2 linked regions of the Pelorhabdus rhamnosifermentans genome follow. The protein of the gene in region 1 interacts with the protein of each later gene in a pairwise test. Links are inferred from orthologs where the notes say so. Each region holds a gene or a part of one and is shown on either strand. Other genes may lie near its edges.

Evidence for each region.
Region 2: the proteins of rpe (region 1) and eno interact in binary tests that used the Escherichia coli proteins (3 or more experiments, as listed by UniProt). The link is inferred for Pelorhabdus rhamnosifermentans from one-to-one orthologs.

What each region holds. Positions count from the first base shown.
Region 1 is NZ_JAHGVE010000004.1:95,413-106,468, reverse strand. Bases 511-3,467 are described here. They hold rpe (ribulose-phosphate 3-epimerase), read right to left. Parts: upstream 2,338-3,467; coding sequence 1,684-2,337; downstream 511-1,683. Other genes in these bases: pknB (Stk1 family PASTA domain-containing Ser/Thr kinase), read right to left, coding at 3,254-3,467; rsgA (ribosome small subunit-dependent GTPase A), read right to left, coding at 2,334-3,248; ribD (bifunctional diaminohydroxyphosphoribosylaminopyrimidine deaminase/5-amino-6-(5-phosphoribosylamino)uracil reductase RibD), read right to left, coding at 511-1,371. In the rest of the region: Ga0466249_RS06595 (riboflavin synthase), read right to left, coding at 1-251; more of ribD, read right to left, coding at 220-510; more of pknB, read right to left, coding at 3,468-5,137; Ga0466249_RS06570 (peptidoglycan D,D-transpeptidase FtsI family protein), read right to left, coding at 5,152-6,555; Ga0466249_RS06565 (FtsW/RodA/SpoVE family cell cycle protein), read right to left, coding at 6,548-7,813; Ga0466249_RS06560 (Stp1/IreP family PP2C-type Ser/Thr phosphatase), read right to left, coding at 7,815-8,537; Ga0466249_RS27505 (FHA domain-containing protein), read right to left, coding at 8,543-9,019; Ga0466249_RS27095 (FHA domain-containing protein), read right to left, coding at 9,021-9,791; dual-specificity RNA methyltransferase RlmN, read right to left, coding at 9,873-10,925; 16S rRNA (cytosine(967)-C(5))-methyltransferase RsmB, read right to left, coding at 10,948-11,056. UniProt on the Escherichia coli protein: Catalyzes the reversible epimerization of D-ribulose 5-phosphate to D-xylulose 5-phosphate.
Region 2 is NZ_JAHGVE010000001.1:322,351-333,446, forward strand. The notes cover bases 6,045-9,041. They hold eno (phosphopyruvate hydratase), read left to right. Parts: upstream 6,045-6,898; coding sequence 6,899-8,185; downstream 8,186-9,041. Other genes in these bases: gpmI (2,3-bisphosphoglycerate-independent phosphoglycerate mutase), read left to right, coding at 6,045-6,868; secG (preprotein translocase subunit SecG), read left to right, coding at 8,297-8,536; Ga0466249_RS01625 (sodium-translocating pyrophosphatase), read left to right, coding at 8,599-9,041. In the rest of the region: rpoN (RNA polymerase factor sigma-54), read left to right, coding at 1-1,061; Ga0466249_RS01595 (sugar-binding transcriptional regulator), read left to right, coding at 1,225-2,256; gap (type I glyceraldehyde-3-phosphate dehydrogenase), read left to right, coding at 2,270-3,283; tpiA (triose-phosphate isomerase), read left to right, coding at 3,365-5,293; more of gpmI, read left to right, coding at 5,327-6,044; more of Ga0466249_RS01625, read left to right, coding at 9,042-10,599; Ga0466249_RS01630 (bifunctional 2-keto-4-hydroxyglutarate aldolase/2-keto-3-deoxy-6-phosphogluconate aldolase), read left to right, coding at 10,848-11,096. UniProt on the Escherichia coli protein: Catalyzes the reversible conversion of 2-phosphoglycerate (2-PG) into phosphoenolpyruvate (PEP). It is essential for the degradation of carbohydrates via glycolysis.

The sequences.
Region 1 (11,056 bases):
TCTAAATTTACGGCGGCACCTGTCTGTAATTCTTTGAGTCCCGTCTGCTTGACTGTTTCTGGCATGACATCGGCAACAAAAAAGCTATCACCCTGATCTACTACAGTCAGACAAGCGCCGTTTACAGCAATACTGTCACCGATTTTGACATCATCAAGTATCTTTTTTGCTTCGACTGTCAAGCGTACCGAGCGAGCTGTAGCTGTTATTTTTTTTATTCTACCACATTCTTCCACAAGTCCGGTAAACATCACGCGCCTCCCTGCTTTTTATGTAACCGCTCACCATGAGATCACTACCAAACTGAGTTATACTGACTTCTTCCAATTCATAGGCAGCAGCGATGTCCGCTACTCCCGGGCCAGCAACAGGCGAAGGTGCATTTGTTCCGCCGAAAATTTTCGGAGCAATAAACCATTCCACTTTATCCACAAGGTTTTCGGCCAAAACAGAGCTATTCACGCCAGCGCCTCCCTCAACCAAGATACTTGTCAAGGGCCGCTTGGCCAGCTCAAAAAATAACGGACGCAAATCAATGCCGCCGACTCCAGACGAAACAAGCATGACTTCGACACCACATTCCTTAAGAGCCTCAATTCTTTCTTGCGGTGCCGCCTCAGTTACAGCAATAATGGTTGGCGCCTGTTTATTCACGACGACTTGGCTTGTCAGTGGCGTACGTGCTAAACTATCCACAATGATTCGTGTAGGCTGGCACCCTTCTCGATCAGGTAAGCGCGTCGTAAGCAGCGGATCATCGGCAAGCACCGTTCCAATACCAACTAAAATGCCGTCATATTGATTGCGCAACAGATGGACACGCTGCCGGGCTTCATCTCCTGTAATCCATTTTGATTTTTTCGTTGCTGTAGCAATTTTTCCATCTAGTGTCATGGCTGCCTTTAATAATACAAAAGGCATATGAGATGTAACCCATTTCACAAATGCTTCATTAAGACGCACAGCCTCAAGGCAGCAAACACCATCAATTACTTCGATTCCCTGCTCACGAAGACGGCGCAGGCCTTGACCTGCTACAAGGGGATTGGGATCAGTAATGGCAACAACAACTTTCGCAATCCCAGCTGAAATAATGGCTTCTGTGCAAGGACCCGTACGCCCTGAATGACAACAAGGCTCAAGTGTTACATAAAGCGTTGCTCCCTTGGCCTCGTCGCCAGCCTCACGGAGAGCATGAATCTCAGCATGCGGCGTTCCAGCCATATGATGGTAACCTTGTCCAATCACTTGATCCTCTTTAACAATGACCGCCCCAACAAGCGGATTGGGTGTTGTACAACCTGCAGCCAATCGTGCTAATTGAAGAGCCTGCTTCATATAGTGCTCATGAATTTTGATTTGATTTTGCATAAAATCACCACCACTCTTCTAAAACATTACGCAAAATGCGCATATAAAAAGCTGTTTTCAAGCCTTGTAAGAAAATCTTACAATGGGGCTTAAAAACAGCTCAAATAACAAGCAATACTTGTGCGCCTTTTTTCATCCAGACTTTACTGTCGGCTCCGGAACTACACCGGATCAACCATTACGGCTCGCGGGCTTTACCGCCGGTCAGGAATTGAAAGAACTTCTTTCTCACCTGGCCCCAAAGGCTATATTATTATATTTTATCGAGGTCATATCCTCAACTTACATATAGTTTACCACAACCAATCAGCCTTAGCAACCCTTAAGAAGCTGAACAGTCTCCTTCATGTCCTGAGCAGAATAAATAGCAGATCCTGCCACAAGAATAGTTGCACCTGCTTGAATAGCTTCCACCGCATTTTGAGTCGTAATACCACCATCTACTTCAATATTCGTACTAAGCTTTTGTTCATTAAGCATAGCTCGCAAGCGCTTAATTTTATGTAAAGTAGAGGGAATAAAAGATTGACCACCGAAACCTGGATTGACAGTCATAATAAGAATCATATCAATATCCTCTAGGACTTCCTCAATTAAGGTCAGAGGTGTAGCCGGATTCAAAGAAACCCCCGCTTTCATACCCAAACCATGAATTTCCTGTAAGGCTTTGTGCAAATGATGCGTTGTTTCGGCGTGAACCGTAAGAATATCGGCACCTGCCTTGGCAAAAGGCGTAATAAACTCCTCGGGATTGGTAATCATGAGGTGCACATCAAAGGGTAACTTTGTTACTTTACGGATGGCAGCAACAACAGGTGGACCAAAGGTGAGATTAGGCACAAAATGACCATCCATCACATCAATATGGATAAGATCGGCACCCGCCTCTTCGACTCGTTTTATTTCGTCAGCCAGGCAAGAAAAATCGGCTGATAAAATGGATGGAGCAATTTTAATTGTATTCATGATCTATACCCCTTTTTATTTGCTTGTATCTCATGAAGAATGGCTAAGTAATTTTCATAACGGCTTGAACAAATTTCATCTTGTAATACAGCTTTCTTCACCCCGCACTGAGGCTCACGGTCATGCAGGCAGGAACTAAATTTACAAGGAGCTTGAAGCTCATGGAATTCAGGAAAGCAATCTCGCACTTCTTGTTCTGCCATATCAATAAACTCCGTAAAAGAAAAACCCGGTGTATCAACAACAAAGCCATTCCCGATCAAGGATAAAAGTTCGGCATGACGGGTTGTATGCTTGCCGCGGCCAATTTTTTCACTTAAATCGCCTGTTTTAAGTAACAGCCCTGGTTCAATTGCATTTAATAGAGTTGATTTACCCACACCACTCGGTCCGGCAAACACGGAAATATGATCATGAAGTAACCGACGCAAGTCCTCAATACCCTCATGCTGTTTGGCAGCAACAATGAGCACAGGATAACCGATAGCGCGATACATATCGGCTACTTGTTCAATTTCCTGCCGATTCGCAAGATCAACCTTGTTAAAACACAGCACAGAATGAAGCTGAGAAGCCTCAGCAAGAACAAGAAAGCGATCCACAATTTGCAAACTAAAATCAGGATGACGACAGGCAAAGGTAAGAACCACTTGATCGACATTGGCCACCATGGGACGCTTTAACATGCTCACACGTGGCAAAATGGCTTCAATCGATCCTTTTTGTCCGCTGCTTACGGTGTACTCCACTTGGTCACCAACAAGCAAGGTAAACCTTGCTTGTTTTAACCGTCCTCTCACTGTGCAAAGAACAATTTTGGATTCCTTGTCTGTTTGTACAGCGTAATAGCTATTGTATGCCTTTACGACGATTCCTTTTAACAGCATAGCCGAATTCCTGCCAATTCCCATCACTCCTATAATGTTTGCTCTTGCAAAAGCCCGCCGTTAATATAGATTTGGACACGCACAGAGCCACTGCCTTCCACTTGCTTTTCAATCTTATCGCCTGGCTTATGTACGTTCTCATAAACAACACGGCGACCATTAGAATCAGTTACAACAATTTGGACTGCTTGACGAACAGGCCCATCTGGCACAGTAATGGAGACAGTCGCCCGTTTGGCAGAACTGCCTGCTTTAGCCACAGTAAAGTCAACTGCTCCACCTTCAACAAGTTCCGAATTGGGTGCTGGACGTTGGTCAATAATGGTGCCTGGAGGATATTTATCGCTAGCGACCTCAGTCACATTCCCTACTTTCAATTTCAAATTATCTAATTGTGCCGAAACAGCACTCAAAACTGTTCCCCTAAAATCGGGTAACATCTGCTTCTTCACTGCCGCCTTATTTACCACAATATCCACTGCCGTCCCCTTGCTTACTTGAGCAGGTGGACGAGGATACTGACTTAAAACAGAATCAGGCGGTGCATCACTAGACGATTGCTCGTCAACCTTGCCTAATACAAGACCGGCATTTTTTAGCGCAATTTCGGCATCGCGGCGGCTTAATCCCCGTAAATCAGGCACAGATGTCACTTCACCCCCACGGCTGACAATCAAATTAATTGTCCGTTGTTCCTTTACAACACTACCTGCTTCAGGGGTTTGCGAAATAACCTGTCCAGCAGCCACTTTATCATTAAATACTTCCGAGACGGAAACTCTGAGATTATGGCTTGTCAAAATATTTTTGGCCTGCTCCACGGATTTTCCTGTTACGTCAGGCACAGCCACTTCAGCTCCACTCCAAAATTTACCAAATGCTAAAAAGGCACCACCAGCAAATCCTAGTAATAAAAAGAATACAATTGCAATGGCCCAGGCTTTTTTCCGACGCTTATTGGCAAGTTCCATTGCGTTCGGTTGCAACGCTGTTGTTCGGTCATGTCCACTGTCACGTAAGGCTTCATTCATACCTGTTAAGAGCTGTGTCGGATATTCTTCACGAGAAATACGCCGCGTGCTGTCATCACGCAAATAACCTTGTGCCAAATGGAGATCATTAATCATTTCACTAATATTAGAGAATCTGTCTTCAGGCTGTTTCGCCATCGCTTTTAAAACAATCGCCTCGACTAACGGCGGAATTTCTGAATTAATCTGGCAAGGAGGAACAGGTTCCTCTTGAATATGTTTAATAGCAATACTAATGGGTGAATCGCCTTCAAAAGGCACCTTTCCTGTCAGCATTTCATAGAGAACAACACCCAACGAATAAATATCTGATTGCGCACTAACAGGAGCTCCCTTGGCCTGCTCTGGGGAGAAATAATGTACAGAACCAATAATCGTACCCGTATGAACCATCGTAGCCGACGTAACAGCACGAGCAATACCAAAGTCCGTTACCTTAATACGTCCCGATGTTGTTACCATAATATTATGCGGTTTAATATCACAGTGAACTAAGTGATTTTGATGGGCATGTTCGAGGGCCTGCGCAATTTCATCGGCAATATGGACGGCATTTTCAACAGACAAAACACCATCACGATCAATTTTATCTTTCAGTGTCTCACCTGATATGTATTCCATGACAATGTAATAAATTTCTTCATCTATCCCAACATCATAAACATTTACAATGTTTGGATGAGATAATTTTGCTGCTGCTTGGGCCTCCCGGCGAAATCTTGTTACAAATTCCTCATTGGTCGTGAACTGCGAACGAAGTATTTTTACAGCCACAAAGCGATCTAATAACTCATCATGAGCCCGATACACTTCAGCCATTCCACCACCACCTACTAATTCCAGCAAGGTGTAACGGTGATCAAGAGTACGGTTTATCAGCAAAATCATTCACCTCCTTAATGTAGTACTGCTGAAAAAACTTGCCTAGCTATTGGGGCCGCGATTGTGCCGCCAAAACCACCATTTTCAACAATTACGGCAACTGCAACAACCGGATGTTCTGCAGGTGCAAAACCAATAAACCAAGCATGATCCTCACCATGAGGATTTTCAGCTGTTCCTGTTTTACCAGCCACAGAAATGCCTGATATGCCAGCGCCACGGCCAGTTCCCTGGTCAACGTCAGAAACCATCATCTGCTTGACAAGGAAAGCAATTTCAGGTGTTGTCGCAGTCAGCCACTCATGCGGCGAATACTGTTTGACGATACTCCCCTGTGCATCAACAATTTTATTCATCAAATAAGGTTCCATCATTTTACCCTGATTGGCAATAGCGGCAGCAAGCATAGCCATGCGAAGCGGTGTTACAAGCAAACTAGCCTGACCGATACCACTTTGCGCTAAATCACCGTCACTTAACTGCGGAAAATCAGGAAGGCGAGACATAGATTCCGAAATAGAAGGATCTAAGGATTTTTGAAAGCCAAAACGGTCATAGGCTTTGGCCAGTCGTGCACGGCCTAACTCTAAAGCAATTTTGCCAAAAACAACGTTGGATGATACAGCAAAAGCTTGTTGTAATGTAAGATTTCCATAAGCTTTATCATTAATTTCATGAAGTACATAATCAGGCGGAATCTTTAGCATACCCTTTGATTGATAGGTTTTGTTGATCGTGGCGACATTTTCAAATAGAGCCGCTTCGGCTGTTAATACCTTCATCGTCGAACCCGGTGGATAAAGTCCCTGTACAGCACGATTCAGCAAGAGACCCTCTGTCGAAGTAGAAATGGATTGCCATTCTTCTTCAATGTGGTTTGGATCAAAGGCAGGTTTCGTGACAAGCGCCAGGATTTGGCCTGTTTTCGGTGAAATAGCAACAACAGCCCCTTTATGGTTCCCCAGCGCACGATAGGCCACTTCTTGTACATTGGCATCCACATTCAAAACAACAGAATGGCCATGCCGCGTAAATAAAACATGACTAATGGCACCAAAATAGCGCCAGGGATCACTCATACCAGATAATTCGCCATTAGCAGTGCTTTCTATTCCTGTTTTACCCAATTTATCACTGGAATAGCCAACAAGTTGTGCAAACAATCGGCCCTCCGGATAAACACGCTTATAACCATCAGAGTCTAAGCGGCTTTGAGCGAGTATCTTGCCATTTTTATCAAGTATCGCACCCCGTTCTACTTGTTTCATTAAGAGTGCACTCCGGCGATTCAGCGGATGAGATGATAAAAAGGAACCTTCGTAAAATTGAATATAAGTTAAATAGAAAATTAGTACTACAAGTAGTGTAAGCAAACTATAGGCAACTTTACGAATGGCGTCTGCTAGTGGATTATTCATAAGCAGACCTTCTTCCTGATACAGAGTAAAGCATAGCAAGTAAAATGAAATTAGAGACAATGGCACTCCCACCATAACTAATCCAAGGAAGAGGAATACCTGTCAAAGGAAAGAACTTAATGACACCACCGACAATAAGAAAAACCTGCAAAGATAAGACAGTAGCGAGTCCTCCTGCTACAAGCATTAAATAAGGGGTGGGAGCCTGAAGGGACGTTCGAAAAGCACGATAAATCAAAAAAATATAAAGTAGCATCACAGCCGTAGCGCCAGCAAAACCCAATTCCTCACCAATAGCAGCAAAAATAAAATCCGTATGAACTTCAGGAATCAATTCAGGAAAGCCATAGGTCAGTCCACTACCTAAAAGACCGCCACTGCCTAAAGCAAACAAGGATTGAACAATCTGAAAGGCCCGTCCTGACGGATCAGACCAAGGATTGAGCCAAATATCGACCCGCGTTTGAATATGAGAATAAAACTTATAACTAACAGCACTACCACACAAAAAGAGCAGTGAGCCAATAGCTAGGAAGCTTGCCTTGCCGCTCCCCATATAAACCATAATAATGACTGTTCCAAAATATAACAGGGCTGACCCGAAATCACGTTGAACAACATACATGACACTCGTTAATATCCATAAAAAAATAATTGGTGCTAAAAATCGGAACTCAGGAATTTCAAGAAAGGCATAACGTTTCGTAGCAAAGCGTAATAATTCGCTGTTTTCATCTAAATACCCTGCTAAAAAAAGGACGACAAAAATTTTAGCAAATTCAGAGGGTTGAAACCGAATCGGACCCAATACAATCCAGCTTTTATGTCCGCCAATATCTACGCCAAATAAAACAGCAGCTAGCAAAAGTCCAATCCCGATAATGCCAAGAACATACTTATAATCAGCTAATTTTTCTAGTTTACGAAAATAGTAGGTACTGACGGTAAAGACAAGAAGCCCGAGTGAAGTCCACAGCGCCTGAAGCTCAAACAACGCTGGTTTAAGACGATAAATCATGATCAATCCAATTGCTGCCAAGACAAAAGAACAAGGAAATAAGAAAGGATCGCCAACAGGATTCATTTTACGAATAACTAAATGAACGACAGCCCCAAGTACAATGATAGCGAGTGCAATGGCTAGTGCCTTCACATCAATAACACCACGTGCCAGACTCACTGCAAGCAACCCATTCACAAAAATGACTGACGCAATGAAAAACAGCCATCTTTCCTGACGGGAACAAAGAGTTGTCATCTTAATCTACCCCTGTATAATGAGCTAAAATCACAGTAATATTATCGTGACCTCCTGCAGCTAACGCTTGTTGAACAAGGCAATCAATGGCAGACTGGCCATCCTCACGGGCTGCAACTAACAATTCGCTGATTTTATCTTCAGAAACAAGTCCGCTAAGACCATCTGTACAAAGCAGTATGACATCTGTTTTTTCCCATTCTAAATGACCTGAATCAACTAAAATTTTGCTACTTGTTCCAACAGCCCTTGTTAAAATATTTCTTTGGGGATGGACGGCTGCTTCTGCTTTGGTAATCGTGCCATTACGCAGTAATTCACCAACAAGCGAATGATCATCTGTAATTTGCTTGAGTTCACTGCCATGAAGAAGATACATCCGACTATCGCCTACATGGGCCCAGTAAAGAAGATTATCTACTACATAACAAGCCGTTACGGTAGTACCCATTCCCAAATACTGCCGACCTTGCTGCGAACGTTCGTAAATATGCTGATTAGCCAAATGAACAGCTCGTTCAAGCATCTGCTCAATATGCTCACTATCGAAGTGCTCATCAATATATTGGGCAATCGTCGTAACAGCTAATTTACTTGCAATTTCACCTGCCACATGCCCCCCCATTCCGTCGGCAACAACAAACAGGTTCGGCGGTTGAAATGCAAATTGATCTTCATTCACTTCACGTACTAAACCAATGTCTGTTTTCACAAAAGCTAACACGTTGCTCACCTCTCAAACCGAAATATGACAGCCCCGATCCGAATTTCATCACCCGGACTGAGCATCCATTCTGCCTGGATCTTGGTTTCATTAACAAAAACACCATTTCGACTATGTAAATCAGTTAGAACATAATCTTGCCTGACAGGGCTAATACAGGCATGTTCATACGAAACAAATGGATCTTCTAAAATAACCGTATTATGCTTGTTGCGCCCAAATGTTATTCCTTCATGAATGACATACTCTGTCTGAAGATGCTGTTCACTCCCTGGATTCATCACAACAAGTCTTGCTGCACTTTCTTGAATAGAATCCGTCTGAGCAGCAGCTTGTGGCTGCTTTGAAAGATCACCGTAGCCGAAATGAATGATGCGATATAAAAAATAATAAATTAAAAGCAATAAACTATACTGCAAAAACATCCCAATGATTGCAAAAGTCTGACCAATACTAATGACAGGCAAAGCTATATGCGTCACATCAGATCACCTCATAACTTAGCAGGGTGTGACCGATTTTAATTTGATCCCCTGACTGCAGTATTTTCCGGCTAATCCGGCTTCCATTCACATACGTGCCATTGAGGCTCTGCGCATCGCTTAATACATGTTGACCTGCTTCATAAGAGATATAAGCATGAAGACGCGACGTATTCATATCAGTCAGAGAAAGTTCATTGCTCTCCCGCCGCCCCATATGAAAGCGTTGCGTACCCACTGGAATTTTTAGTCCTTCATCAGGACCTTCCACAACGGTAATGAGCCCCTGAAACTTAGGAGATTCCTGCCCAACTACAGGTGTTCGAGTAAATTTTTTCGTTTGACCAAAATCTGTAGGCTCATCCGTTGCCTTAGACTGTTGCACCGTTTTCTCATACGGAATGGCTTCCGTAAATTCCCCCTCCACGCTAAAACTATTTTTCTTCGCAGTGGAATCTGCCACAAACTCAAAACTAGGCTGCCCTAAAATCGTATAGCCCCTTCTCTCAAGTGCTGCAAATAAATGTTGGGAAAGCTCGTCTTGAATCGCTGCCACAACAGGCAAAAGATTTTCATAATCATGTGTACCAAGAGCGATACAATAGTGATTCGGTACATAAGTCTTGGAAATTCCGATGGAACGTTTATTTTCCATTTCGCGAATCACATGTTTAGCAATTTCAGCTGGCTGTAAATCGCCAGAAAATTTCGCATTACAATAGCCTTCTATATATTTCTCAAAAAGATTCTCTAAATTGCGCACAAATTTCACAACAGACACTCCAATATGCGAAATTTTGTAACTTATAAATCATTATATGCGAATTTTATCGCATAGTCAAAAAATTCAAGATCATTTAACGTCTTTTCCTGCTAAAATCTGATGGCGAAGCTGACCACAAGCGGCTTGAATGTCACCACCCATTTCTCGTCTCACCGTCACCGTAATATGACGTTCTTCTAAAACTTTAGCAAATCGTTCCATTTGCTCAGCCTTCGGCCGCGCTAGCCCACGCTCAACAACAGGATTTACCGGAATCAAATTGACATTAGCCAGCTTGCCTTTCATAAGTTTTGCCAGCAGACGAGCTTGTTCCTCGCCGTCATTGACTCCAGCAATGAGGATGTATTCATAAGTAACACGTCGTCCAGTCTCCATTGCATAAGCATCACCTGCTGTCAAAAGATCCGCAAGAGAAAATCGCCTATTCACAGGCATGAGGCGTGAACGAAGCTCATCAGTCGGAGCATGAAGCGAAATTGATAGAGTTACAGGAAGTTGCTCTTTGGCAAGAGCATAAATTTTCGGCACAATGCCTGCTGTAGACACCGTAATATGACGGTATCCCAAATGAAAGACATAGTCTTCATGACAAAGTTTCAAAAACTGAACTAAATGATCATAGTTGTGCAAAGGCTCACCTGAACCCATGACAACAATCGTATCGACTTTTTGCTGCGCCACTGCAAGTTGTTGTTGCATAAAAACTACCTGCGCCAATATCTCGCCTACTGTTAAATTCCGTACAAGTCCATTTAAAGTCGAAGCACAAAATAAACATCCCATGGCACACCCTACTTGGGTAGAAATACAGATACTATTGCCATAAGGTTGACGCATGAGTACTGTTTCTACGCAATCACCACCAACAAAGGCCAATAAATATTTGCTTGTTTTTCCGTCTTTCGAATGTTGCTCCGCTTTCACGGTCACCGTATCAATTGAAAAATGTTCACTAAGTAAAGCACGATCTGCTTTACTCAGATCCGTCATATCCTGAAAGTCAGCCAGAAACCGTTGATACATTCCTTTAGCAATTTGTTTCCCGCGAAAAGCCTTTAGCCCATAAGGCGCAATAACCTCCGCGATTTCCTGAGCCGATAAACCAAATAAATTAACTCCCAAAATTTCAGCCTCCTCCCTGTCCTTAAGCTTTCAGGCGCATACGCGCAATAAAAAAGCCATCCTGATGATCCTTATGTGGTAAATACTGGACAAAAAAGCCAGGTACAGGGCAAGGAAGATAGCGACCAGTC
Region 2 (11,096 bases), on another replicon or contig:
AGACGCTTCATGAACATTTGGAACTTCAATTGAATTTGATGGCTTTGAATCAAAGGGAACGGGAGCTTGGAAGTTATCTTATTGGCTGTATTGACGATAATGGTTATTTAATTTGTAAACTTGAGGAGGTTGGGGCGCGACTCAAGCGTCCTTATGATGAGGTTGAAAGGATGCTTTATGTTTTGCAAACTTTTGATCCCGTCGGTGTGGCCAGTCGTGATTTAAAAGAATGCTTGATGCTGCAGCTGGATTATCGGCAGGTTGCCGATAACTTAGTAAATCAGATTATTATGTCTTTCCTGGATGAAGTGGCGGCAGGAAGATGCAAAGTTATTGCAGACAAACTGCATACGACGCCTGCTGAGGTGCAAGCTGCCATTGATATTATTAAAACACTTGATCCTAAACCAGGCCGGGCGTTTGCTGCTGCTGGCGATCCTGGTTATATTGTGCCTGATATTACAGTGGAGGAAGTCAATGGAACCTTCGTCATTCTAGTGAATGATACGTCTGTACCCCGACTAACCATTAGTTCTTATTATAAAAAAGTCATTCGTGATACTGATTTGGAAGCAAAAAAATTTATTGAAGGCCGTTTGAATGCGGCTGCTTGGCTGATTAAAAGTATTGAACAGCGTCGTCGTACCTTGTATCGCGTTATGGAGCAGCTCATTCACTTTCAATATGACTTTTTTAAGCAGGGGCCCAAATATTTGCGTCCTTTAACAATGAAAAAAGTGGCTGACGCCATTGAAATGCATGAATCAACGGTGAGTCGGGCCATTGCTAACAAATATGTGACAACGCCTCATGGACTGTTTGCACTGCGGACCTTTTTTTCGGCCAGCATTCATAGTTCGTCAGGACCGGATGTGGCAGCCAGTCAGGCAAAAGATGAGCTCAAGGCACTCGTCGCAAGTGAAAATCCCCAAAAACCTTTGAGTGATCAGCTTTTGTCGGATCTTTTGAGTAAAAAGGGGATGATTCTTTCTCGTCGTACCGTTACGAAATATCGCGAAGAATTAGGAATTGCTTCTTCAAGTAAACGAAAACGCTATTAATTTTTTTAATTTTAAAATTTTTATTTTTCAAGCAGGATTTTTTATGCAATTGGGGAATAATAATATCAAAGGGACGCGAAACAGTCCTAAGGGACAAAAAGCGTCCATGATATCATTATAGGCAATCTTATTTATTATCCTAGCCAATTTAAGGAGCAGTTATGTGAAAAATATCATTCAGCTTCATCGAAAAATTGCACCTGAATTAATCGCTGTTATGGAAGAAAGGTATCATATTTTGCGGCATATTCAGTATGCTCAGCCCATCGGCAGACGTGCTTTGGCTAGCACGCTTAACATGGGTGAACGTATTGTTCGTGCTCAAGTGGACTTTCTTAAAAATGCCGGACTATTGGAATTTACCTCAATTGGTATGAATGTGACAGACGAAGGAGAGCAGCTTATTGCGGATTTAGCCGATTATGTCCGGATGCTTCATGGTCTTACAGTACTCGAAGAAGAGTTAGTCAGTGAACTGAGATTAGAGAAGGTCATTATTATTCCCGGCGATTCTGAAGGAGATTCGACGGTGCTGCGTGAACTCGGTCGAGCCGCCGCTATGCTTATTGGACAATTTGCCGAAGATGGCAAGGTCCTTGCTGTTTGTGGTGGAACAACCATGTCTATGATTGCCGAATCGGTGAATTGCAGTCGCCCTCATTCCATTGTTGTACCAGCCAGAGGCGGTTTGGGTGAACGCGTAGAACTTCAGGCGAATAGTATTGCCGCTGTCATGGCTGAAAAACTGGGCGGGTCCTATCGTTTGCTGCATATTCCAGATGGCATTAATGAGGAAGCTTTGCAAGTGATTTTACAGAGCGATCCCCAGGCCAAGGAAATTCGTGAACTAATTAAACATACGAGTGTGCTTATTCATAGTATTGGTCAGGCGCAAGCCATGGCCAGGCGTCGTAATATGGAACAAACTGTTGTCCAGGATATTTTAAACAAGGGTGCTGTGGGTGAAGCACTTGGACATTATTGTACGCTAGAAGGCAAGATTGTTTATGCAACAAGCAGTGTAGGGTTACACCTGGGTGACTTGGCAAATATTCATTCCGTTATTGCCGTTGCCGGTGGTGCTAGTAAAGCTGAGGCAATTATTGCTGTGGCGCGGGCTAGCCAAACTGGTATTCTTGTAACAGACGAGACAGCCGCCAAGGCCATGCAGAATATTATAAAAAGAAATAATTAGGAGGAATTGTATTATGGCGACTAGAGTAGCTATCAATGGGTTTGGACGTATTGGACGTCTTGCATTTAGGCAAATGTTTGGGGCAGAAGGATATGAAGTTGTTGCAATCAATGACCTAACAAGTCCTAAAATGCTGGCACACTTATTGAAATATGATTCGGCTCAGGGCAGATATGCTTTAGGTGATAAAGTATTTGCAGGTGAAGATTCCATCACTGTTGATGGAACAGAGATCAAAATCTATGCACAGGCTAAACCAGAAGATTTACCTTGGGGCAAACTGGGTGTAGACGTTGTTCTTGAATGCACAGGTTTCTTCACTTCTAAAGAAAAAGCTTCAGCACATATTAAAGCAGGCGCTAAAAAAGTTGTTATATCCGCACCGGCAGGAAACGATCTTCCTACAATTGTTTATAATGTAAACCACAAAGTGTTAAAAGCTAGCGATACAGTTATTTCCGCTGCTTCATGTACTACAAACTGCTTGGCTCCTATGGCTAACACTCTGAATAAGCTAGCTCCTATTCAGAGTGGCATCATGTCGACAATTCACGCTTATACAGGTGATCAGATGACTCTTGACGGCCCGCAAAGAAAAGGTGATTTGAGAAGATCGCGTGCTGCAGCAGTGAATATCGTTCCTAACTCTACGGGTGCTGCGAAAGCGATTGGTCTAGTTATTCCTGAATTGCAAGGCAAATTAATCGGTTCAGCACAGCGTGTTCCAGTTCCAACAGGTTCTACTACGATTTTAATAGCCGTTGTTAAAGGTTCTGTTACAAAAGAACAAATCAATGCAGCGATGAAAGCAGCAGCTGATGAATCTTTCGGCTATACTGAAGAAGAATTGGTATCTAGTGATATTATTGGCATCAGATACGGTTCTTTATTCGATGCTACGCAAACATTGGTAGCTCCGATGGATAACGGTTTGACTCAGGTACAAGTGGTTTCCTGGTATGACAATGAAAATAGTTACACAAGTCAAATGGTTCGTACAATTAAGTATCTTGCCGAACTCGCATAAGTTTTAAATCTGTCATAACTTAAAAATAGCTGGAGAGGGTCACATTACCGATAGTGTGACCCTTTTTAGGAGGTATAGAAAGTGAATAAGAAAAGCATTAGAGATATTGATTTGGCGGGAAAAAAGGTTTTTGTCCGGGTGGATTATAACGTTCCCATGGATAAAGAACAAAATATTACGGATGATACGCGAATTCGTGCCACTCTTCCGACGCTAAACTATCTGTTAAAACAAGGTGCTGCGATTATTTTAGCAGCGCATCTTGGACGTCCGAAAGGCAGTGTGGTTGCTGAGTTTAGTTTGAAACCCGTTGCTGCGGCACTTGCCAAATTGATTGACAAGAAAGTTCAGTTTGCAGCGGATTGTGTTGGCAGGGAAGCCGAAAAAGCATCCAAGGGTCTTCAATCAGGTGAGATATTGATGCTTGAAAACTTGCGGTTCCACAAAGCCGAAGAAAAAAATGATGCCGATTTTTCCAAACAATTGGCATCACTGGCTGATGTGGCTGTCAATGATGCTTTTGGTGTGTCGCATCGGGCCCATGCTTCTGTTGAGGGAATTTCTCAGTATATTCCGGTTGTTGCCGGTCTATTGATGGAGAAGGAAATTGCTTTTTTAGGTCAGGCCGTGACAAATCCGGCTCATCCTTTTGTAGCTATTATTGGTGGAGCCAAAGTATCGGATAAAATTGGTGTTATTGCCAACTTATTGACGAAGGTGGATACCTTAATTATTGGTGGTGGTATGGCCAATACCTTCTTGGCTGCCCAAGGCTATGGGATAGGAAAATCTCTTATTGAAACAGAAAAAATTGCATTAGCCAAGGAATTAATTGTTAAGGCCAAGGCCAGTCATGTGAATCTTTTATTGCCTACAGATGTTGTCGTAGCGGAGGCTTTTGCTGCTGATGCACCTCATAAAACAGTAGCAGTTGACAAGATTGATGAAAACGGCATGGCTCTCGATATTGGCTGCCAAACACAGCAAGCTTTTGCTCAGGCCCTCAAGGGTGCTAAGACAGTTGTCTGGAATGGCCCCATGGGTGTTTTTGAAATGGATGCTTTCGCTGTCGGTACGGAAGCGGTGGCGAAGGCTGTAGCTGATTCAGGTGCTGTCAGTATTGTTGGTGGCGGGGATTCAATTGCTGCACTGGAAAAGACGGGACTATCCGGACAGATTAGTCATATCTCCACAGGCGGCGGCGCTTCTTTAGAATATCTGGAAGGCAAGGTATTGCCAGGTATTGCCGCAATTGCCGAAGTACGGCATCCTTTGATTGCCGGCAACTGGAAGATGCATCAAACTGTGAACGAAGCCTTGGCTTTGGCACAGGATGTTGTCAAATTGACAGCCGGTGTTTCGCAGGCTGATGTGGTTATTGCCCCCACATTTACTGCTCTCTATGCCGTGCGCAGCGTTTTGTGCAATTCTAAGGTGAAACTTGCAGCACAAACGATGCATTATGAACAAAAAGGTGCTTTTACTGGTGAAATTTCCCCGGAAATGGTGAAAGATGTCGGTTGTGAATATGTCATTATTGGTCACTCTGAACGTCGACAGTATTTCGCTGAAACGGATGAGACAGTCAATAAAAAGCTTATTGCTGCTTTTAATTATCAGCTCACTCCAATTTTATGTGTCGGTGAAAGTTTAGAACAAAAAGAGGCGGGTCAAACAAATAGCTTTGTTGGCGGTCAGGTTGCAGCGGCCCTTGTGGGGCTGACTGCGGAGCAAGTGGCTAGTATGGTTATTGCTTATGAACCTATCTGGGCCATTGGTACAGGCCGCACAGCCTCAGCCGAAGATGCTAATGCCGTTTGTTCTCTCGTCCGTATCACCGTAGCCAAATTATTCGGTGACGAGATAGCCCAAAAAGTTCGCATCTTATATGGCGGCAGCGTTAAGGCCGGCAATATTGCAGAATTAATGGCTAAGAGTGATATTGACGGTGCCTTAGTTGGCGGAGCGGCTTTAGATGCTGAAGGATTCAGCAAAATAGTGCAGTACTAATTATTTTGGTTGTGATTTAAGGGAGCGATTGCTATGAGTAAGTTACAAACGCCCATTGCCTTAGTTATTTTGGATGGCTGGGGTGTTGGAAAATCCGATGATCCCTATAATGCTATCGTTAAGGGATATACGCCGAATATGACGGAATTTGCGAAAAATTATCCCACGACAACGTTGCGCTGTTCAGGCGAAGCCGTTGGATTGCCTGAAGGACAAATGGGCAATTCTGAAGTGGGCCATTTGAATATTGGCTCCGGGCGGGTGATTTATCAAGAATTAACACGCATTACGAAATCCATCAAGGACGGCGACTTTTTCAAAAATCCCGTATTTCTGAAGGTGATGGAACAAACACGCAAAAATAGCGGAGCTCTCCATCTCATGGGACTGTTGTCTGACGGTGGTGTCCATAGTCATTTAAGTCATTTGCTGGCTTTAATTGATCTAGCTAAGCAGCAAGGTTTAACGAAAGTTTATATTCATGCCTTCCTTGACGGACGGGATGTCCCGCCTTCTAGTGCGGCAGAGTTCTTGACGACACTTGAAGAACATTTGGCCAAGGTTGGTATTGGCAGTATTGCAACGATTGCTGGACGTTATTATGCTATGGATCGCGATAAGCGCTGGGAAAGGACGCAAGCAGCCTATGATGCTATTGTCAGCCGGAAAGGTTTTACAGAAAAAACTGCTTCTGAAGCGCTTCAGGCGGCTTATGATCGCGGTGAAACAGATGAATTTGTTAAGCCGACTGTCATTGCGTGTCCGTCATGCGGGGTAAAGGAAAATGATGGCATACTATTCTTTAATTTCCGTCCTGATCGTGCTCGGCAACTGACTGAAGTATTTACTCAGCCCGATTTTGCGGGCTTCGAGCGTACGACAGGATATGTGCCTGTTCATTTTGCCAGTATGACACAGTATGATGGACATTTTGCCATTCCTGTGGCTTATCCGCCGCAAGAAATTAATGAGACTTTAGGTCAGGTCTTTAGTCAGGCTGGACTTTGTCAGCTTCGTATTGCTGAAACAGAAAAGTATGCCCATGTGACTTATTTTTTTAATGGCGGCGAAGAAACACCCTACGCAGGCGAAGAACGGATTCTTGTTCCGTCACCTAAGGTGGCGACTTATGATCTCAAACCAGCCATGAGTGCTGTGAAAGTGACAGATAAGGTTGTCGCTGCCATTGAATCAGGTAAGTATGATCTTGTGATTCTTAATTATGCCAATGGCGATATGGTGGGTCACACAGGCGTGATGGCTGCTGCTGTTGAAGCAGTAGGTGTAGTAGATACTTGTGTGGGACGACTGGTGGATGCTATGAAAAAGTGTGGTGGCGTGACGCTGATTACAGCGGATCACGGGAATGCTGAGTTTATGTATGATCCTGTTAATCAAGTACCCTTTACGGCCCATACGACAAATGTTGTTCCATTTATTATGGTTTCAGAGCAGCATAAAGCGGTCAAACTAAATGAAGGCCGCTTATGTGATATTGCGCCGACTATTTTACAATTAGCGCAAGTGAAGCAACCACCTGTTATGACAGGAAAGAGCCTGCTAGTGAATAAATAAAAATAGCGAAATTCAAGGAGGATTTTCACAATGAACACAATTATTACTGATGTTTTTGCTCGCGAAATTATGGATTCCCGTGGTAACCCTACAGTGGAAGTGGATGTTTATTTAGAAGACGGCACACTTGGCCGCGCCTCTGTTCCATCGGGTGCTTCCACAGGTGCTTATGAAGCCGTTGAATTACGCGATAATGATGATAAACGTTACTTAGGAAAAGGTGTGCAAAAGGCTGTTGATAATGTCAATGATGTTATTGCTCCCGAAATTATTGGCATGGATGCCATTGATCAAGTAGGGATTGATCAGGCCATGATTGAACTCGATGGTACGCCGAATAAAGCGACACTTGGTGCTAATGCTATTTTAGGTGTTTCTCTGGCTGTAGCCAAAGCAGCTGCTGATGCTTTGGACTTGCCGCTTTATCAGTATCTTGGCGGATTTAATGCCAAAGAATTGCCTGTACCGATGATGAATATTTTAAATGGCGGAAAACATGCTGATAATAATGTCGATATTCAGGAATTTATGATCATGCCAGTAGGTGCCCCAACCTTTACGGAAGGATTACGTTGGAATGCGGAAATTTATCATACTCTTAAAAAGGTTCTCAAAGGCAAGGGATTAAACACGGCCATTGGTGATGAAGGTGGATTTGCTCCTGATCTTTCTTCTAATGAAGAAGCTTTGTCTGCCATTGTCACTGCTATTGAACAAGCTGGTTACAAACCAGGCAAGGATATTATGCTTGCCATTGATACGGCTGCATCAGAGATTTTTAAAGATGGAAAATATCATTTAGCTGGTGAAGGCATTGTGAAAACATCGGCTGAAATGGTTGCCTTCTATGAAAGTCTTGTTGAAAAATATCCGATCATTTCCATTGAAGATGGTTTGAGTGAAGATGACTGGGAAGGTTGGAAGCTTCTTACTGATAAATTAGGCAGTAAAGTGCAGATTGTTGGCGACGACTTATTCGTAACCAATACGCAGCGTCTGTCTCAAGGTATTGAAAAAGGGGTTGCCAATTCCGTTTTGATTAAAGTGAACCAAATTGGTACTTTGACAGAAACCTTTGATACCATTGAAATGGCTAAACGAGCTGGTTATTCTTGCGTCATTTCACATCGCAGCGGTGAAACAGAAGATGCGACAATTGCTGACATTGCCGTAGCTGTTAATGCCGGTCAGATTAAAACAGGTGCTCCTACTCGTACGGATCGTGTCGCGAAGTTTAATCAACTTATTCGTATTGAAGAAGAATTGAGTACGCTTTCGAAGTATAAAGGACTCCATGTTTTCTATAATTTAAAGTAGATGTAAAAAATGATCTTATTGTCGCAGGGACCTTGTCAAGCTGAATTGCATGACAGGGTCCCTTGTCAATATGAATAGATTTATGCTAAAATAAATAAGATAAAGTAGGAGGTGTATGTCTTGTTTACAGCACTGATGTTTTTGGAAGGTCTTATTTGTGTGGCGTTGATTGCGGCAGTTGTCATGCAGTCGAGTAAAAGTGCCGGAATGGGCGGTTCTGTCGGCGGTGGTGCCGATGCAATTTTTGGTGGTAAGAAAAAAGGGCTCGATGAACTTTTGTCAAGAGCCACCATGATTCTTGGCGGTGTGTTTGCTGTCGTGACCATGATTTTAGTAAAGCTTTCGCAATAAATCCGACGGTTCGCATGAGGTTGATGGTGGACAGGTGATCCGATTAAAGGAGGATGTTTAGCATGGAACTGATTTATATTGCGCCAGTTGCCGGGCTTGTGGCCTTACTTTTTGCGGGCTATTTAGCCTCCAGTGTGCTGAAAGAGAGCCCTGGAAATGAAAAAATGCAAAGTTTGTCACAGGCGATTTTTGAAGGAGCCATGGCTTTTTTGAATCGCCAATATAAAACATTAATTCCCTTTACTGTGCTTATTTTTATCGTTCTTTTCGTCTTCACAGGTTATCAACTGGCTGTCTCGTTCTTAGTCGGGGCCATTTGCTCAGCCATTGCTGGTTATATTGGTATGAGCTCTACAACAAAAGCGAATGCTCGGACTACTGAAGCGGCACGGACCAGCTTGAACAAAGCGCTGGGCGTGTCGTTTCGTGCAGGTGCGGTTATGGGCATGTCTGTTGTTGGTCTCGGTTTGCTCGGTGTATCTGTTTTGTATATCATTTTTCGCGACCCCGCAATTATTAATAGTTTTGCTTTTGGCGCGAGTGCCATTGCATTTTTTGCCCGTGTTGGCGGCGGTATTTTTACGAAAGCAGCTGATGTGGGAGCCGATCTTGTCGGGAAGGTCGAAGCAGGTATTCCTGAAGATGATCCCCGCAATCCTGCTGTCATTGCCGATAATGTTGGGGACAATGTAGGCGATACGGCTGGCATGGGGGCTGATTTATTCGAGTCTTACGCGGCTACTACGATTGCCACCATGCTTATTGGCAACAGCCTCTTTGGTATCAATGGCGTGCTTTTCCCGCTGCTCCTTGGGGCTATTGGCATTGTTGCGTCTCTTGTCAGTATTTTTTTAGTACGGACAGGGGAAAATGGCGATCCGCAGGCGGCGCTTAACCGCGGTTTGTGGGGAACCAATATTATTACAGCAATATTGGCTTTCTTTTTGGCCACAAATACTTTTGGTGCAAAGGGGCTGGGTATTTTTGCAGCCATTGTCAGTGGCTTAGTTGTGAACATTCTCGTGGGGATGATTACTGAATACTATACCTCTCACGCCAAGGCACCGACAAGAAAGATTGCTGAAGCATCCGAAACGGGGGCAGCAACGAATATTATTGCCGGTTTGGCTACGGGATTACATAGTACGGCTCTCCCCATGATTGTCTTTTGTATTGCCACAGCTGTTGCTTTTAATCAAGCAGGCATTTATGGTATTGCTATCGCGGCCATGGGCATGTTGTGCACGGCAGGTACGGTTGTGGCTGTAGACAGTTTTGGACCTGTTGCTGATAATGCCGGTGGTATTGCTGAAATGGCAGAACTCGATCCGCAGGTGCGTGAAATTACAGATAAATTAGATGCCGTAGGTAATACAACGGCAGCCATTGCCAAGGGGTTTGCCATTGGTTCGGCAGCGCTTACGGCTTTAGCTCTCTTTACTGCCTTTGGTGAAGAAGTGGCTAAGAATCCCCAGCTCAGTTCGTTACTGAGTGGTGGTCACTTAGTTGTCAATCTTACGGAGCCAGGGGTTATTATTGGTATTTTCCTTGGAGCTACCTTGCCCTTTCTTGTTTGTGCTTTCACCATGGAAGCAGTCGGAAAAGCTGCTTTTGAGATGATTGGTGAAGTGCGGCGGCAATTTCGTGAGATTCCTGGGATTATGGAAGGAACAGGACGTCCCGATTATGCTCGTTGTGTTGATATTTCTACAAAGGCGGCCATTCGGGAAATGATTATTCCTGGTCTTCTGGCTGTAGGGACGCCTATTTTAGTTGGGTTTGTTCTTGGGGCCAAATCACTGGCTGGTTTCTTGGCTGGTGTGACGGCATCCGGCGTTTTACTAGCCATCTTCATGGCCAATGCTGGTGGGGCTTGGGATAACGCTAAAAAATATATTGAATCAGGTCATCTGGGTGGCAAGGGAACACCGACGCATGCTGCAGCGGTTATTGGCGATACAGTAGGCGATCCCTTTAAGGATACTTGTGGTCCCGCCATGAATCCCTTGATTAAAGTAGCGGGAACGATTTCGCTGATTATTGCACCGCTCTTGTTTTTTTAAATTATCTATTGAGACCTCCTACTTATTGACTATCAAAATAGCCAGCTTGGGTGATGAACCCAGGCTGGCTTCCTTTTTGTAAAGTAAAAGAAAAATATTATATCAAGCAGGAATATTCTGCGAAATGACGAAATCATTATTTATGAAACCGGTTTACTAAACCGAATTACTAAATCGGTTCGTAAATAGGTTAAGGAATAGCAAAACAATTAAATTGGAAGGAAGTAGATGTTAAAGTGACACCGAAAATGAAAGTAATCAATCAAATTCTCGATGTTGGCGTTGTGGCTGTTGTTCGAGCCGAAAGTTCGGAGCAGGCCCTAAAGATTTCTGATGCCTGCTTGAAAGGTGGCGTCACTGCCATTGAAATGACGTTTACTGTTCCTGGAGCAGTAGAGGTTATTAAAGATTTAGTTAAAACTTATCAAAATGGTGAAATGATTATTGGTGCTGGTACGGTACTTGATGCTGAAACAGCTCGTGCAGCAATTTTAGCT